3 regions of the Pseudonocardia spirodelae genome follow, and region 2 is predicted to be linked to each of the others. Evidence: riboswitches for the same ligand, from Rfam matches in the RefSeq annotation. Region 2 holds a riboswitch; each other region holds the start of a gene.
What was found. A riboswitch is a leader RNA that binds a small molecule or an ion and turns the genes downstream of it on or off. The one in region 2 is predicted to bind S-adenosylmethionine.
Positions count from the first base shown of each region.

Region 1: another riboswitch for S-adenosylmethionine. It lies ahead of WJX68_RS10465 (aminotransferase class V-fold PLP-dependent enzyme); the one in region 2 lies ahead of WJX68_RS13170 (putative leader peptide).
Region 3: another riboswitch for S-adenosylmethionine. It lies ahead of thrC (threonine synthase); the one in region 2 lies ahead of WJX68_RS13170 (putative leader peptide).

Region 1 is NZ_JBBJUP010000007.1:71,853-77,336, reverse strand. Features, by position in the region: gene WJX68_RS10485 (glycine--tRNA ligase) at 1-445, opposite strand, end outside; gene WJX68_RS10480 (antibiotic biosynthesis monooxygenase) at 503-874, opposite strand; gene WJX68_RS10475 (ArsR/SmtB family transcription factor) at 980-1,357, shown strand; gene WJX68_RS10470 (Fur family transcriptional regulator) at 1,354-1,782, shown strand; gene WJX68_RS10465 (aminotransferase class V-fold PLP-dependent enzyme) at 1,789-3,138, opposite strand; SAM riboswitch class IV at 3,183-3,296, opposite strand; gene WJX68_RS10460 (hypothetical protein) at 3,388-4,017, shown strand; gene WJX68_RS10455 (hypothetical protein) at 4,082-4,474, opposite strand; gene WJX68_RS10450 (isoprenyl transferase) at 4,495-5,277, opposite strand; gene WJX68_RS10445 (hypothetical protein) at 5,289-5,484, opposite strand, start outside.
Region 2 is NZ_JBBJUP010000009.1:147,128-152,611, forward strand. Features, by position in the region: gene WJX68_RS13160 (NtaA/DmoA family FMN-dependent monooxygenase) at 1-993, opposite strand, end outside; gene WJX68_RS13165 (LLM class flavin-dependent oxidoreductase) at 990-2,243, opposite strand; gene WJX68_RS13170 (putative leader peptide) at 2,334-2,462, opposite strand; SAM riboswitch class I at 2,438-2,533, opposite strand; gene WJX68_RS13175 (hypothetical protein) at 2,729-2,890, shown strand; gene WJX68_RS13180 (ABC transporter substrate-binding protein) at 3,081-4,181, shown strand; gene WJX68_RS13185 (ABC transporter ATP-binding protein) at 4,222-5,010, shown strand; gene WJX68_RS13190 (ABC transporter permease) at 5,000-5,484, shown strand, end outside.
Region 3 is NZ_JBBJUP010000007.1:28,702-34,185, reverse strand. Features, by position in the region: gene lepA (translation elongation factor 4) at 1-629, opposite strand, end outside; gene WJX68_RS25220 (cyanase) at 743-1,153, shown strand; gene rpsT (30S ribosomal protein S20) at 1,081-1,344, shown strand; gene holA (DNA polymerase III subunit delta) at 1,454-2,422, opposite strand; SAM riboswitch class I at 2,561-2,714, shown strand; gene thrC (threonine synthase) at 2,721-3,989, shown strand; partial or broken gene WJX68_RS10235 (ComEC/Rec2 family competence protein) at 4,233-5,484, opposite strand, start outside.

The DNA.
Region 1 (5,484 bases), on a different contig from region 2:
TGTTGAACTCGCGCGGCGCGGTGAACTGGCCGCGGGTGCCGCAGTTCGGGCAGGGCACCTCGGACAGGTCGTTCGGGTCGGCCTGCTCCGGGTCGCGGCCCTTGCGCTCGGCGAACTCCTCGGCCAGCTGGTCGGCGCGGTAGCGCTTGTGGCACGAGGTGCACTCGACCAGCGGGTCGGTGAACGCGTTGACGTGCCCGGACGCGACCCAGGTCTGGCGGGGCAGGATGACCGAGGAGTCCAGGCCGACGACGTCGTCGCGGCCGGTCACCATGGTCTTCCACCACTGGCGCTTGATGTTGTCCTTCAGCTCGACGCCGAGGGGCCCGTAGTCCCACGCCGACCGGGTACCGCCGTAGATCTCACCGGAGGCGAAGACGAATCCGCGCCGCTTGGTCAGCGCGACGATGGTCTCGATCTTGGCGGAGGTGGGCTTGCTGGCCACTGCGGTACTCCAGGGACGTGGAACGGAACGACCCCCGGACACCGGGGGTGCCCCAGATTACCGACCCGCCACCGATCCCCCGTCGCCGCCCACCGGGCCCCCGGCCAGCAGGCTCGGGTGGTGCACCGCGGCGGCGCCGGGGGCGGCGGACAGGAGGGTCTCGTGGGTCTGCTCCACCGTGGTGTCGGCCTCGGCCAGCAGGGGGTGCACGTGCTCGCGGATCTCGAAGGGCCCCAGGGCGCGGCGGTAGGCGTCGACGGAGTCGAACCGGACGGTCAGCACCCACTGCCCCGCGTCCTCGATCGCGCGGCCCGCCTCGCCCCCGCGACAGCCGGGACGCGCGGCGAGCAGCTCCAGCGCGCGGGCGGCGCGGGCGGTGAACGCGTCGGCGTCGGAGGGGGACACGCGGAACCGGCAGACCAGCAGCACGCGGCGACGATAACGAACACGCCTACCATGTCGGGAGCGGCCGGCACGGCACAGCAGCGCCGGGGGGTGTGGCCGCCGCCCCCGGGGGACGGGACGGTCAACCAGATGTCTGCCGCAGCTCAGACCACGCACGCGCAGGGGAGCGACCGGCACGGGGCCGACGACCACCCGCCCGCGCCCGAGCCGGGCCCCACCCGCGACCCCCGCACCCTCGCCGCCGCCGGGGACCTGCTGCGGGCGCTGGCGGCACCGGTCCGGATCGCGATCGTGCTGCAGCTGCTGGAACACTCGCGGTGCGTGCACGATCTCGTCGACGCACTCGGTGTCACCCAGCCGCTGATCAGCCAGCACCTGCGGGTGCTGAAGGCCGCCGGGGTGGTCGAGGGCGAACGCAAGGGCCGTGAGGTGCTGTACTCGCTGGTGGACGACCACCTGGCGCACATCGTCGTGGACGCCGTGGCCCACGTGGAGGAGGAGACGTGACCGAGACGACGGCCGAGCGGTCCACCGCCGGGCCGCGAGGCATCCGCGCCACCCGGCAGCGGGCCGCGGTGACCGCGCTGCTGGACCGGCTGGAGGACTTCCGCTCCGCGCAGGAGATCCACGAGGAGCTGCGCCGCGGCGGTGAGGGAATCGGGCTGACCACGGTCTACCGCACCCTGCAGACCCTCGCCGACGGCGGCGAGGTCGACGTACTGCGGACCGCGTCCGGCGAGGCCGTCTACCGGCGCTGCGAGACCGAGCACCACCACCATCACCTGGTGTGCCGCCGGTGCGGCGCCGCCGTCGAGATCGAGGGCCCGGCCGTCGAGTCGTGGACCGAGTCGGTCGCGCAGAAGCACGGCTTCACCGAGGTGTCCCACACCCTGGAGATCTTCGGCGTCTGCGGGCGCTGCTCGGCCGCCTGACCCGTCTCAGTCCCCGCAGCCGGGCACGGCGGCGGGCTCGGCGCCGCGGGCGAACGGGTCGGCCGGACGCGGGTCGGGCGTGGGCGCCCAGCGGCCGTCGACCAGGGCGTAGGTCCAGCCGGGTCCGCGCCGTGCGAGCGCGTGCAGCGCCGTGACGAGGCGGTCGACGTCGTCGGTGGTGGTGCGCAGCCCGAGCGAGGCCCGGACGGCGTCACGCCCGCCGGTGAGCCGCTCCAGCAGCGGGTGGGCGCAGAACCGGCCGTCGCGCACGCCGATGCCGTGCTCGGCCGACAGCGCCGCCGCGACGAGCCCCGCGGGCAGCTCCCCCAGCGTGAACGACACCGTCGCGGTGCGGTCGGCCGCGTCGTCGAAGCACGACAGCACGCGCAGGCCCGGCACCGTCGCCAGACCGGCGTGCAGCCGGGCCGCGAGCGCGCGCTCGTGCGCCGGGACGGCGTCGTCGACCAGCTCGTCGAGGACGCGGCAGGCGGCACCCAGCGCGGCGGCGCCGAGCACGTTCGGGGTGCCGCCCTCGTGCCGCTGCGGCGCGGGCAGCCACGCGGTGGCGGTGGCGCCGTCGTGCACGGCCACCGACCGGACCGCTCCCCCGCCCGCGACGTGCGGCTCGGCCGCGTCGAGCCAGTCGCGGCGCCCGACCAGCGCCCCGGCGCCCCACGGCGCGTACAGCTTGTGCCCGGACAGCGCGACGTAGTCGGCGTCCCAGCCGGCCAGGTCGACGCGGCGGTGCGGGGCCAGCTGGGCGGCGTCGACGCACAGCCGGGCGCCCGCGGCGTGCGCGATCGCGGCGATCTCGGCGACCGGCAGCAGCTCGCCGGTCACGTTCGACGCCCCCGTGACGGCGACGAGCGCGGCGTCCGGACGGGCGGCCAGCTCGGCGCGCAGCGCGTCGAGGGTGCCGGCCACCGTCGTCGCGGCGCGCACCACGCGGTGCTCGCGGCCGCGCCAGGCCAGCAGCGTCGCGTGGTGCTCCAGGTCCAGGGTCACCACCGGGCCGGGGACGGCGCGGGCGAGCAGGCCGAGCGCGTCGGTGGTGTTGCGGGTGAACACGACCGTGTCGCCGCCGCGGGCGCGGACGAAGCGGGCGACGTCGGCGCGGGCGTTCTCGACGAGCGCGGTGCAGACCTTCGAGGTCCAGCCGGCGCCGCGGTGCACGCTGCCGTGGTACGGCAGCACCTGCGCGACGTGCGCGGCGACCGGCTCCAGCGCCGGTGCGGAGGCCGCGGAGTCGAGGTCGCAGTAGCGGACCCACCCGCCGTCGACGAGCGGGACGGTCAGCTCCGCCCCGACGACGCGGGGCAGCGCGTGCTGGACGGGGCGCGACAGGGCGAGGGTCATGATCCGGCCTCCGGCGGGATCTCGGGGACCCGGCACTCGGCCCGGATCCGCGCTTGCCGCCCACGGGATCGCGGCGGCCCGGTCATCACCCGGGGCACCCCACCGCGGAGGAGGGTTGCCGCCCAGCGAGCCGGGGCTTCGCGCTGGAACTCGTGACCTTCGCCGGTGAAGGTAGCAGGGCGTCTCAGATCGCGACACCGTGAGCAGCGCCACTCGGGATAGCGTCGCGGGGTGGAGGTGAGGTCGACGATGACCGACACGCACGAGGCACCCGGCACCGTCCGGCGGATCGACGTCCCGGAGTCCGGGGAGCTGGCCCAGCTCGCCGCCGTCTTCGACGATCTGCAGTACGTGCTGCGCTGCTGCGAGCACCTGGTGACCGCGCTGGGCGGGCCCGAGTCCGGGCCGGTCCGGGTGGACGCCGACCCCGCGCTGGTCGAGGCGTTGTGGACGGGGGCGGTGGTCGGCTACGTCCGCTGCTTCTCCGGGCGCACGAAGGTACTGACCCGCGAGGACCTGGCCTCACTGGAGCTCGAGGGGGACGTGAGCGGCTTCCACGACATGGTCTCGACGCTGCGCGACCACTACGCGTCGCGGCACGTCAACCCGCGCGAGTCCTACTCGATCGGCGTGGCCCAGTCCAACGACGGGACCCCGCGCGGGATCGCCGTCGTCTCGACGCCGCGCCCGCTGGTCGACGAGACCACCGTGCGGCTGCTCGGCCGGGTCGCCTACGCGCTGTCCGGGCTGGTCGACGCGCGGATGACGAAGGCGCAGAACGACGTGCTCGGCGTCGCCCACGCGATGACCCCGGGCACGCTCGCCGCGCTGCCGGTGGTGCACCTGCACGACGAGCAGGACGCCGCCGGGGCGGGGTGACCCGCCGTCGCCGGGCCCGGGCGGCCGTCCGACGGGGACGGCCCCCGGCCGGTCGCGGCGGCGCTCAGCCCCCGACCAGCTCGGCGCGCATGCTCGACGCCGAGGACACCACCAGCATCAGCAGCGTGCCCATCGGCCCCTGGGCGAGCCCGGCGGCGGGGAACGCGTAGCGCAGCGTCACGTCCCAGCCGCGCTCCCCGCGCACCACGCGCGGCGTCCCGAACAGGCCCTCCCCGACGCCGAGGCCGACCCGCCGGGGCACGTCCTCGGCGGGGTCGTCGCCCTCGGGCAGGTCCCAGGCGACCACGCAGGTCAGGTTGAGGACGGGCAGCCCGTCCTCCAGCTCGGTGCCCTGCACCACGCACAGGACCCCGCCGTGGGCGAAGGTGAGCGCGCCGTCGTCGTCGACGGTGACGTCGTGGAACCGCTCCAGCGCACCCCGGGCGGTGGCGAGCATCCGGGTGATGACCTCGCCGGTCACGAGCCCGCCCCCGCCGCGTCCACGGCTCCGCCGAAGCGCCGGTCCCGGCGGGCGTAGATCTCGACGGCCTGCCAGATGTGGCGCCGGTCGAAGTCGGGGAACAGCGTGTCCAGGAAGACCATCTCGGCGTAGGCGCTCTGCCACAGCAGGAAGTTCGACGTCCGCTGCTCGCCCGAGGAACGCACGAACAGGTCGACGTCGGGCATGTCGGGCTCGTCGAGGTGGCGCGCCAGCATCCGCTCGTCGATCTTGTCGGGGTTGATCCGGCCCTCGGCGGCGAGCCGCGCGATCTGCCGGACCGAGTCCACGATCTCCGCGCGGCCGCCGTAGTTCACGCACATGGTCAGGTCGAGCACGTCGTTGCCGCGGGTCCGCTCCTCCGCGATCTCCAGCTCCTTGATCACCGAGCGCCACAGCCGGGGGCGGCGCCCGGCCCAGCGCACGCGCACGCCCATCGCGTCCATCTCGTCGACGCGGCGGCGGATCACGTCGCGGTTGAAGCCCATGAGGAACCGGACCTCGTCCGGGCTGCGCCGCCAGTTCTCGGTGGAGAACGCGTACGCCGACAGCCAGCGCACGCCCATGTCGATGCACCCGCGCGCGACGTCCATCAGCGACGCCTCGCCGCGCTTGTGCCCCTCGGTGCGGGGCAGGCCGCGGGCGTTGGCCCAGCGGCCGTTGCCGTCCATCACGAGTGCGATGTGGCGCGGCACCAGGGCCGGCGGGATCGCCGGGGGCCGCGCACCGGACGGGTGCGGCGCGGGGGGCTGGAACGGCACGTCCGCCGACTCTACGGAAGGCCCGGCGGGCCCGGCCGGTCGCGGTGCTCCTCGGGCCACGCGGGGACGTCCGGGTCCTCGAGACGCTCGATCGTCTCGCGCAGGGCGCGCATCCCGCGGTGCCCGCGCACCCGGTCGGCCTCCGACAGCGGGTCGGACTCGTCGGGCCGGATGACGGGCAGCATCGGGATGGCGGGCCAGGCGCCG
Region 2 (5,484 bases):
CGGTGCCTCGGGGGTGGGCTCGACGTCGGGCAGCGGGCCGTCCGGGTCGTACGCCGACAGGTCCCGGTTCCACACCATCTCGGCGAGCACGATCGAGGTCCACGGGTCGACCTGCTGGTCGTGGATGTGTGCGTGGCGCTCGCGGGCCTCGGCGTCGGTGTCACCGAGGACGACGCCCGCGCTGGGTAGGATCCGCACCTCCTCGGGGTCGCGGCCGGCCTTCCTGACCCGTGCCTTCACGTCGTCGTAGAAGGCGCGGGCCTCGTCGAAGCGCTGGTAGCGGGAGAAGATCGCGTCGGCGGACGCGGCGGCGAAGTCGCGTCCGGCCGGGGACTCGCCGGCCTGCAGCACCACCGGGTGGCCCTGCGGGCTGCGCGGGGTGGTGAAGCGCCCGGCGATGTCGAACTGGTTGCCCGAGACCGTGAAGTCCCCGACGTGGCCGTCACGCAGGAAGGTGCCCGACGCGGGGTCGGCCACGACGGCGTCGGAACCCCAGGAGTCCCACAGCGCGCGGACCGCGGCGAGGGTCTCCCCCGCGCGCTCGTAGCGCTGGTGGTGCCCGAGGAACGCCCCGCGGCGGAAGTTCTCGCCGGTGGGGGCGTCGGAGCTGGTCACGACGTTCCACGCGGCGCGGCCGCCGGAGAGCAGGTCGAGGGTGGCGAACTTGCGCGCCAGCTCGTAGGGCTCGTTGAAGGTGGAGTTGATCGTGCCGGCCAGCCCGACGTGCTCGGTGACCGCGGCCAGCGCGGCGAGCACGGTGAAGGTGTCCGGGCGCCCGACGACGTCCTGGTCGAAGACCTCGCCGCCGCGGGTGCGCAGCCGCAGCCCCTCGGCGAGGAACAGCAGGTCGAGCTTCCCGCGCTCGGCTGTGCGGGCCCAGTGCTCGAAGGACTCCCAGTCGATGTGGCTGCCGGAGGCGGGGTCGCTCCAGACGGTGTCGTGGTTGACGCCCGGGAAGTAGGCACCCAGGACGATCTGCTTCCTGCGGCTCATGCGCCGGCTCCTGCGGGGGTCGGGACGAGGGCGGGGGTGGCCCCGTCGGCGTAGCGGCTGACCGGGCGGGGCAGCCCGAAGCGGGCGCGCAGCGTGGTCTCGCCGTAGGAGGTGCGGAACGCCCCGCGGGCCTGCAGCTCGGGGACCAGGCCGTCGACGACCGCGTCGAGGTCGGTGGGCAGGACGGCCGGGCGCAGCCGGAACCCGTCGAGACCGGCGCGGCGCCAGTCCAGCAGCGTGTCGGCGAGCCGTGCGGGGGTGGTCGCGAGGACCGCGGCGTCGGAGGAGAGCGGGTCGAGCGCGTCGAGGCGGGCGAGGCGGTCGCGGGCGGCGGCCTCGCCCGCCGCGAGGACGACGACCACGTCACCGAGCACCCGCAGCGGGGGCGCGGTCCGTCCGGCCGCGTGCTCGGCGGCCCGGACCTGGGCGACGACGCGGGCGGCGTCGTCGGCGTCGGCCGGGGTGGTGAGCACGACGTCGCCGACGCGGGCGGCGAGCAGCGCCGCCTCGTAGCCGTGGGCCAGGGACACGACCAGTGGCTGGCCCTGCGGGGGCCGGGGCACGATCGACGGCCCGGCGACGCCGAAGTGCTCGCCGGCGAAGTCGACGCGGTGCAGCTTGTCGCGGTCGACGAACCGGCCGGTGAGCGCGTCACGGATCTCGGCGTCGTCCTCCCAGGAGTCCCACAGCCTGCGGACGACCTCGACGGCGTCGGCGGCCTCGCCGAACAGCTCGGCGACGAGCCGGCGCGCCGCGGGCGTGCCCAGGTCGGCACGGCGCAGCGGCGGGATCGTGCGCCGGCCCACGTGGGCGGCCTCGTCGGCCCGCACCGAGGTCTGCACCCGCCACCCGGCGCGGCCGTGGCTGTCGTGGTCGAGCGTGGCCAGCGCCGAGGCGACGTGGAACGGCTCGGTGTGGGTGGTCGTGACGGTCGGCACCAGCCCGATCCGCGACGTCGAAGGGGCCAGGAACGCCGCGACCAGCGACGCGTCAAGCCGGCCCTGCACCCGGTCGGTGCGCCGCTCGGCCCCGGCGAGGTGGCCCCCGGACTGCAGCCCGAACCCGTCCTCGATCGTCAGCAGGTCGAGCAGGCCGCGCTCGGCGGTGCGGGCCAGACCGGTCCAGTAGCGGGCGCCGAACAGCTCGGCGGGACGTGCGCCCGGCTCGCGCCAGGCGGCGGGGTGCCAGCCGGCACCGTCGAGGGCGACCGCCAGGTGCAGCGGACGGCCGGAAGTGTCCGATGTGGACATACGAGTATCGCTTCCTCGCCGCACGGCGGTGCGACGGAACGGGGTGGCGCGGCAGGACGCCGCGGTCCGGGGTCGGACGACGGGAGCGGATCAGCCCCGACAGGCGGCGCCCGCCACCCGCATGAGATCGACGTGGCGGCGGTAGCGGGGATGGTGCGCCGCGCGCACCTGCTCGGCGATCGACCGCATGATGTCCTCCATCGGTCCCGGCTGGAGCACCCTCACCCACGTGCTGCGGGGGGTTGCTGCGGCGTCGTCGAGCCGGGTCTCTCGGCCGCTCCGGATGGTGTACCCGCCGACTGTAGGGACGAGGCACCCGACGGTGTCAACCCGCACCGCGACCGAGTGACCCGCACCGCAGCACCCCTCCCGACCTGCGGAATCGACGGGGTCCGACGCCACGACCTGTCCGGACACCTCGCCCGGTTTCCTGGTCGGTGGACGCGGGGTTGTCCGGGGAGGTGACCACGACGCACCCTGTCCGGGTGACGACGAGCCAGCGGCGGCCCTCGCGCCCGCAGCGGTTCGTGCGGCCCGCGACGGCCTCCGTCCCCCGGACCCTGCGCGTGGTCCCGCTGCGCCCGACCGGCCTCGAGGAGTTCTGGCCGAGCCGGCGCGCGCCCGCCTACAGCGAGCTGTGTCGCTGACGGTCCCCTCCGGTCACCGGTAACGCCACGCGCCCCGCGGGCGGGGCATCCGCCGACCGGGATCGCCCGCCGGACACCGTCCGGCCCGCACCCGTCCCCCTCCCCCGGCACGCCCTCGCCCAGGGCCGGCCGGCCCCGGCGCGCGGCGGCACCCGTCCGCGCCGCCCCCACGGAAGGACCCCGTCCCGCGATGTCCCCGCACGTCCCGCGCCCCGGATCCCGGGCGCGCACCGCCGCCGTCCTGCTCGCGCTGCTCACCGCCGTCGGGCTGCTGGCCGGCTGCTCCCGCGCCGAGGAGAGCGCCCCCGCCGCGTCCGGCGGCGCGACCTCCCCGGCCGCCGAGGTGCGTCTCGGCTACTTCCCGAACATCACCCACACCCCGGCGCTGGTCGGGGTGACGCAGGGCCTGTTCGCCGCCGAGCTGGGGAGCACGAAGCTCACCACCCAGACCTTCAACGCGGGGCCGGACCAGGTCAACGCCCTGCTCGGCGGCTCGATCGACGTCGCGTTCATCGGCTCCGGCCCGGCGATCAACGCCTTCACCAAGTCCGACGGCGAGGCCGTGCGCCTCGTCGCGGGCTCCACCTCGGCCGGCGCCCAGCTGGTCACCCGGCCCGACATCACCTCGCCCGAGCAGCTCAAGGGCACGATCATCGCGACGCCGCAGCTCGGCAACACCCAGGACATCGCGTTCAAGACCTGGCTGAAGGAGAACGACCTCCCGATCGGCTCCGGCCCGGACGCGGTGACCGTGCAGAACATCGAGAACCCGCAGACCCTCGACCTGTTCAAGCAGGGCAAGGTCGCCGGCGGCTGGCTGCCCGAGCCGTGGAGCTCGCGCCTGGTCGACGCCGGGGCGAAGGTCCTGGTCGACGAGAAGTCGCTGTGGCCCGGCGGGAGGTTCCCGACGACCGTCGTCATCGTCCGGACCGAGTTCCTGGCGCAGCACCCGCAGACCGTCGAGGCGATCCTGCGCGGCGAGCAGAAGGCCATCGCCCTCATCCGCGACGACCCCGCGCAGGCCAGGACCGTCTCCAACCAGGCGATCGCCGAGATCACCGGCAAGCCGCTGGCGGCCAACATCCTCGACCGCGCGTTCACCGAGCTGTCCTTCGACACCGACCCGCTCGCCTCCACCTTCCCGCAGCTGGCGAAGGACTCGGTCACGGCGGGCATCGCGACGAGCGAGGCGGACCTGACCGGCTTCCTCGACCCGACCGCGGTCGACGCGGTCCGGACGAGCTCCGGGGAGGCCGCCGTGGACCCGGCCGGCCTCGCCGCCGCGAACTGACCTTTCCGATCGACGAGGGGAACCACCGATGACGGTCGACCTGACCACCCGGCGCCCGCCGGCCCGCGACACCGCCGTCGCGCTGTCCGGGGTCGCCAAGACCTTCGGCACCGGGGCCGGGGCGGTGACCGCGCTCCACGGGATCGACCTCACGGTCGGCGACGGCGAGTTCGTCTGCGTGCTCGGCGCGTCCGGCTGCGGCAAGTCGACGCTGCTCAACCTGCTCGCCGGGCTCGACGCCCCCACCTCCGGCACCGTGGCGGTGGGGGCGCCCCGGCCGTCGTTCATGTTCCAGGAGGCCGCGCTGATGCCGTGGCTGACCGCGCTGCGCAACGTCGAGCTGCCCCTGCAGCTCGCCGGGCACGGCCGGGCGGCCCGCCGCGCGCGGGCCGAGGAGCTGCTCGCGCTGGTGCGCCTGGAGGGGCTGGGCGCCAAGCGCCCGCACGAGCTCTCCGGCGGCATGCGCCAGCGGGTGTCGCTGGCCCGCGCGCTGGCCGCGGCCACCGGGCTCGGCGACGCGCCCGGTGCGGGCGGGCTGCTGCTGATGGACGAGCCGTTCGCCGCGCTCGACGCGATCACCCGCGACGTCCTGCAGGGCGAGCTGCTGCGCGTGTGGCGGGCCACCGGCACGACCGTCGTGTTCGTGACCCACGACGTCCGCGAGGCCGTCCGGCTCGCCGAGCGGGTCGTGCTGCTGTCCTCGCGGCCCGGCACCGTCGTGCGCGAGTGGACGGTGCCCGCCGGCGGGCACGACACCGAGGCCCGGACCGCGCTGCACGACGACATCACCGGACGGCTGCGGCAGGTGATCACCAGCCATGCCGCGTGAGGACACCTCGATCGCCGTCGTGAACGACGACCGCGACTCCGCGGCCGCCGTCGCCGGGCTGGACGCGCTCGACACCCCCGTCGAGCGGACCACGCCGTGGTGGCAGCGGTTCCTGCGGGCATGGCTGCCGCCGATCGTCGCGCTCGCCCTGATCGTGCTGGTCTGGCAGGTCGTGTGGGCCTCGGCCGTGCTGCCGGAGTACCAGCTGCCCGCCCCCGGGGACGTCGCGGAGGCGTTCGGGCGGACCGTGGTCACCGGGGAGATCTTCTCGATCCTGTGGACCTCGGTCAGCCGCGCCGCCCTCGGTTTCCTGCTGGCACTGGTGATCGCGACACCGCTCGGACTCGTCGTCGCGAAGGTGCCGGTGGTGCGGGCCGGGATCGGGCCGCTGCTGACGGGGCTGCAGTCGCTGCCGTCGGTGGCGTGGGTCCCGGCCGCGGTGCTGTGGTTCGGCCTCACCGACGCCACGGTGTT
Region 3 (5,484 bases), on a different contig from region 2:
ATCATCGCCCGGGCGGGCGCGTCGGCGTCGCCGACCGGGGCCGGGACCTGGGCGATGACCGCGTCCAGCACGGCCTCGACGCCCTCACCGGTCTTCGCGCTGCAGCGCAGCACGTCCTCCGGCTCGCAGCCGGTGATGTGCGCGATCTCCGCGGCGTAGCGCTCCGGGTCCGCGGCCGGCAGGTCGATCTTGTTGAGGACCGGGATGATGTGCAGGTCCTTCTCCATGGCCAGGTACAGGTTGGCCAGGGTCTGCGCCTCGATCCCCTGCGCGGCGTCGACCAGCAGGATCGCGCCCTCGCACGCCTCGAGCGCACGGGAGACCTCGTAGGTGAAGTCGACGTGGCCGGGGGTGTCGATCAGGTGCAGGACGTGCTCGGTCGGCTCGCCGTCGGCGTTCTTCGCGGTCCACGGCAGCCGGACGTTCTGCGCCTTGATCGTGATGCCGCGCTCGCGCTCGATGTCCATCCGGTCGAGGTACTGGGCCCGGGCGTCACGATCGCTGAGCACCCCCGTGACCTGCAGCATGCGGTCGGCCAGGGTGGACTTCCCGTGGTCGATGTGGGCGATGATGCAGAAGTTCCGGATGCGCTCCGGCGGGGTGAACGTGCGGTCGGCGTACGTCGTCACTCGGCTGTACTCGGCTTTCGCTGTCGCATCGGGGCGTCGGGCACTGGCCCCCATCGTCCCATGTCGTACCGGGCGGGCGCCGTGGTGGCACCGCGGGTCGTCACGCGGCGCCGGTGCAGGTCCGCGGCACGACGATCTCCGAGCTCGTCCGCGAGGAGTCCGGCGACGGCGTCGTCCCGGCCGTCGACGTCGGGCTCGACGTGGCGCGGGTGGCCGACCCGCAGGGCCACCGGGCCGTGATCACGCTCGACGGGACGTTCCCGCCCTGCCGCGTCCGGTGCCCCGGCCCGGGGCGCGACGACGCCGCTGGTAACCTTGTGCGTCGAGCGCTCGGCGTGCTCGCCCGAAACGGCCTGGACCCTCTCTCCAGTGATGCTGTTCGGTGCCGCCGGAGCGGACCGGACGTACACACACACCAGCCGACCAGCAGGCAGGAAGACCAGAGGCAGACGTGGCCAACATCAAGTCGCAGATCAAGCGTGTCAAGACCAACGAGAAGCGCCGGCAGCGCAACAAGTCGGTGAAGTCCTCGGTCAAGACCGCCATCCGCCACTTCCGCGAGGCCGCCGACTCCGGCGCCGACAACGTCGTGGAGCTGCAGCGCAAGGCGGCCAAGGCTCTGGACAAGGCGGCCGGCAAGGGCGTCATCCACCGCAACCAGGCGGCGAACCGCAAGTCCGCGATGGCCAAGCGCCTCAACGACGTGCAGGCCTGAGCCACCACGGTTCACCGACGGCGCCGTCCCCGGCTTCGGGGGCGGCGCCATCGTCGTGTGCGGGGTGGTTCCTGGTCGACGTCCGGCCGGGCTCGGGGCAGCGCCCCGGTCAGCGGCCCGCGCGGGCCGCGACGACCGCCAGCACGGCGCGTTCCAGGGCGTACTCGGCGTCCGCGGCGATGCCCTTGACGTCCGCGTTGACCTGCGCGGTCGCCGCGATCGCGACCGCCAGCTGCTCGGGGCGCCACTGGCGCACCGTCTGCTGCGCCTTGCGGATCTTCCACGGCGGCATGCCGAGCTCGCCCGCCAGCCGGTTCGGGTCGCCGCGCCCCGCCGAGCCCACCTTGGCCAGGGTGCGGACGGAGTCGGCCAGCGCGTCGGCGATCAGCACGTGCGGGACACCGAGCACCAGCGCCCAGCGCAGCGCCTCCATCGCCGCACGGCGGTCGCCGGCGACCGCGGCGTCGGCCACCGCGAAGCCGGAGGACTCGGCGCGGCCGCGGTGGTAGCGACGCACCCCGGTCTCGTCGACCGTGCCGCCGGTGTCCGCGACGAGCTGCCCGGCCGCGGCCGCCAGCTCCCGCAGGTCCGAGCCGACGGCCTCGACGAGCACCGCGAGCGCGCCCGGGGTGATCGTGCCGCCGTGGCGGCGGACCTCGTCGCGGACGAAGTCGGACCGCTCGTCGGCGCGGGTGATGCGGTTGCAGGTGACCACGGCCGCCCCGGCCTTGCGCATCAGGTCCAGGACGGCCTTGCCCTTCGCGCCGCCCGCGTGCTGGACCACGAGCACGATCCCGTCGGCCGGGTCCTTCACGTAGTCGGCGAGCGCGGCCGTCATATCCTTGCCCGCGTCCTGGCCGTGGGTGAGCACGATCACCCGGCCCTCCGCGAACAGCGACGGGCTCAGGTGCCCGGCCAGCTCGCCCGGCGCCACCTCCGAGGTGCGGAAGCGGCGCAGCTCGGTCTCCGGATCGGACCCCCGTGCCCGCCGGACCAGGTCGGACACGGCGCGTTCGGCCAGGAACTCCTCGTCGCCGACGACGAGCTGCAGCGGGGCCGGGGCCTTCGTCGCGCTCACCCCCCCATCGTGGCCCACACCCCCGACAACCCGTGACCCGCGTCCCGTCCGGAGGACACCTCCTGGCGGGGACGCGACCGTCTCGCGTACGGTCATGACCGTTTCCGGCCACCGCGCCGGGACACCACAACCGCATATGGCTCATCCAGAGGGGCAGAGGGAACGGCCCGTTGAAGCCCCGGCAACCGGCGTCGCACGACGATCCGCCCACACCTGCGCGCTCCGCGCGGTGAGGACGTCGACGAACACGGTGCCAATTCCGGCCCGCCGCACCCGGCGGGACAGATGAGGAGATCTCGTGACTCTCACTGCTGCGCCCGAAACCACCCCCGCCTACGACCTGGGCTCCGCGCGGGCGCTGTCCTGCCGCGAGTGCCGGCACCGCATCCCGCTCGCGGCGGAGTTCGCCTGTCCGCGCTGTTTCGGCCCGCTCGAGGTCGCCTACGAGTTCCCGGCGGTCACCCGCGCCTCCATCGAGGCCGGCCCGAAGTCGATCTGGCGCTACAAGGACCTGCTGCCGGTCCCCTCGACCGTCGAGCAGCACGCCAACACCGAGCCCGGCCTGACCCGGCTGATCGAGGCCGACAACCTGGCGCGCGCGCTCGGCGTCCGCAAGATCTGGATCAAGGACGACACCGGCAACCCGACCCACTCCTTCAAGGACCGGGTCGTGGCCGTCGCGCTCGCCGCGGCCCGTGAGCTGGGCTTCTCCGTGCTCTGCTGCCCCTCGACGGGCAACCTGGCCAACGCCGTCGCCGCCGCGGCCGCCCGCGCCGGGTGGGACTCGGTGGTGCTGATCCCGTCCTCCCTGGAGCAGGCCAAGATCGTCACCACCGCGGTGTACGGCGGCACCCTGCTCGCCGTCGACGGCAACTACGACGACGTCAACCGGCTCGCCACCGAGCTGGCCGCCGAGCACGAGGACTGGGCGTTCGTGAACGTCAACGTCCGGCCGTACTACGCCGAGGGCTCCAAGACGCTGGGCTACGAGGTCGCCGAGCAGCTCGGCTGGCGGCTGCCGGAGCAGGTCGTCGTGCCGGTCGCCTCCGGCTCGCAGCTCACGAAGATCGACAAGGGGTTCACCGAGCTCGGCGAGCTCGGCCTCGTCGAGCCGACGCCCTACACCGTGTTCGGGGCGCAGGCCACCGGCTGTTCCCCGGTCGCGTCCGCCTTCGAGGCCGGCCACGACGTGATCCAGCCGCAGAAGCCGGACACCATCGCCCGCTCGCTGGCGATCGGCAACCCGGCCGACGGCCCGTACGTCCTGGACTCGGTGCGGCGCACCGGTGGCTCGGTCGGGCACGTGTCCGACGAGGAGGTCGTCGCCGGGATCCGGCTGCTGGCCCGCACCGAGGGCGTGTTCGCCGAGACCGCCGGCGGGGTCACCGTCGCGACCACGAAGAAGCTGCTCGAGGCGGGGACGCTCGACCCCGACGCCGAGACCGTCCTGATGATCACCGGCGACGGTCTCAAGACCCTCGACGCCGTCTCCGGCGAGGTCGGCCCGACCGCGACGGTGCCGTCGACATCGCGCGCGGTGCGCGAGGCGCTGGCGAACCGGGGCTGACCGGCCCCGCCGGCCGGGCGCCGGGCGGGGGTCGCCCCGGGCGACCACCGCCAGCCCGGCCGGGTCGTCGCCGGTCAGGGCGAGGTCGCCGGACCGGTCGGTGCGGGCGACCAGGATCCCTGCGGCGGCGAGCCGGTCCACCAGCTCCGGGTTGGGGTGGTGGTAGGTGTTGCCGTTCCCGACGCTGATCACCGCCGCCCGCGGCGCGACGGCCCCGATCAGCGCGGGCAGCACCTTACGCGAGCCGTGGTGCGGCATCTTCAGCACGTCGGCCCGCAGGTCCGCGCCGGAGGCGAGCAGGTCGTCCTGGGCGGCGAGCTCGGCGTCCCCGGTGAGCAGCACGGTCGCGGCCGGCGTCGTGGCGCGCAGCAGCAGCGAGATGTCGTTGACCGCGGTGCCGTCGCTGCCGTCGACCGTCACGGGCGGGTGCACGGGCCCGAGGACCTGCAGGCGCAGCTCCGGCCAGCCCAGCTCCATGCCGCGGGCGAGCCCGACGACGGGCGCGCCGGCCGCCGCGGCGTGCCGGGTGATCTCGCGCAGCCCGGACGCGGGTTCGCGCACCGGGCCGACCGCGATCCCGCCCGTGGCCCGCCCGCGCAGCGCGCCGGCCAGGCCGCCGTCGTGATCGGCGTGGAAGTGGGTGATCACGACCAGTTCGAGGACCCGCACGCCGAGCCGGTCCAGGCAGGTGTCGACGGCGTCGTCGCCGGGTCCGGTGTCGACGAGCACGGCGTGCCCGGCCACACCGGTCGCCAGCACGAGCGCATCGCCCTGCCCGACGTCGCAGGCCACCATCCGCCAGCCCGCGGGCGGCCAGCCCGGTGGTGCGAACCGGGTCGGCACCAGCACCACCAGCAGCCCGACCAGCAGGGCCAGCAGCAACGCCCGCAGTCGCGGCACCCGCCCCATCGCGAGCAGCCCCAGCAGCAGGCCGGTGAGCAGCAGCGCGCCGCCCACCCCGGCCGGCCACGGCACCGTCGCCCCCGGGACCGCGGCGGCCCGGTCCCCGACGAGCACCAGCCACCGGACGAACGGCCCGGCCAGCCACGCGCAGACCCACGCCGCCCACGGGCTGAGCGCGGACAGCACGGCCCCGAGCACACCGAGCACCGTCGCCGGCGCGACCGCGGGTGCCGCGAGCAGGTTCGCGACCACCGTGACCAGCCCGACTCCCCCGTTCAGCCCGGCGATGACGGGGGCGGTCGCCAGGGCCGCGGCGACCGGGACGACCAGCGCCTCCGCCGGCCCGGACGGCAGGCCGCGCCGCTTCAGCGACGCCGTCCACCCCGGGCCGAGCAGGACCAGCGCCCCGGTGGCGACGACGGACAGGACGAACCCGGCGTCGACGGCCAGCGCGGGCGAGGCGAGCAGCAGCCCGAGCACCGCCACCGCGAGCGCCGGCACCGCGGAGCGCGCCCGGCCGGCGGCGAACGCGACCAGCACCACCCCGCCCATGACCGCCGCCCGCAGTACCGACGGCGACGGCCGCGCCAGC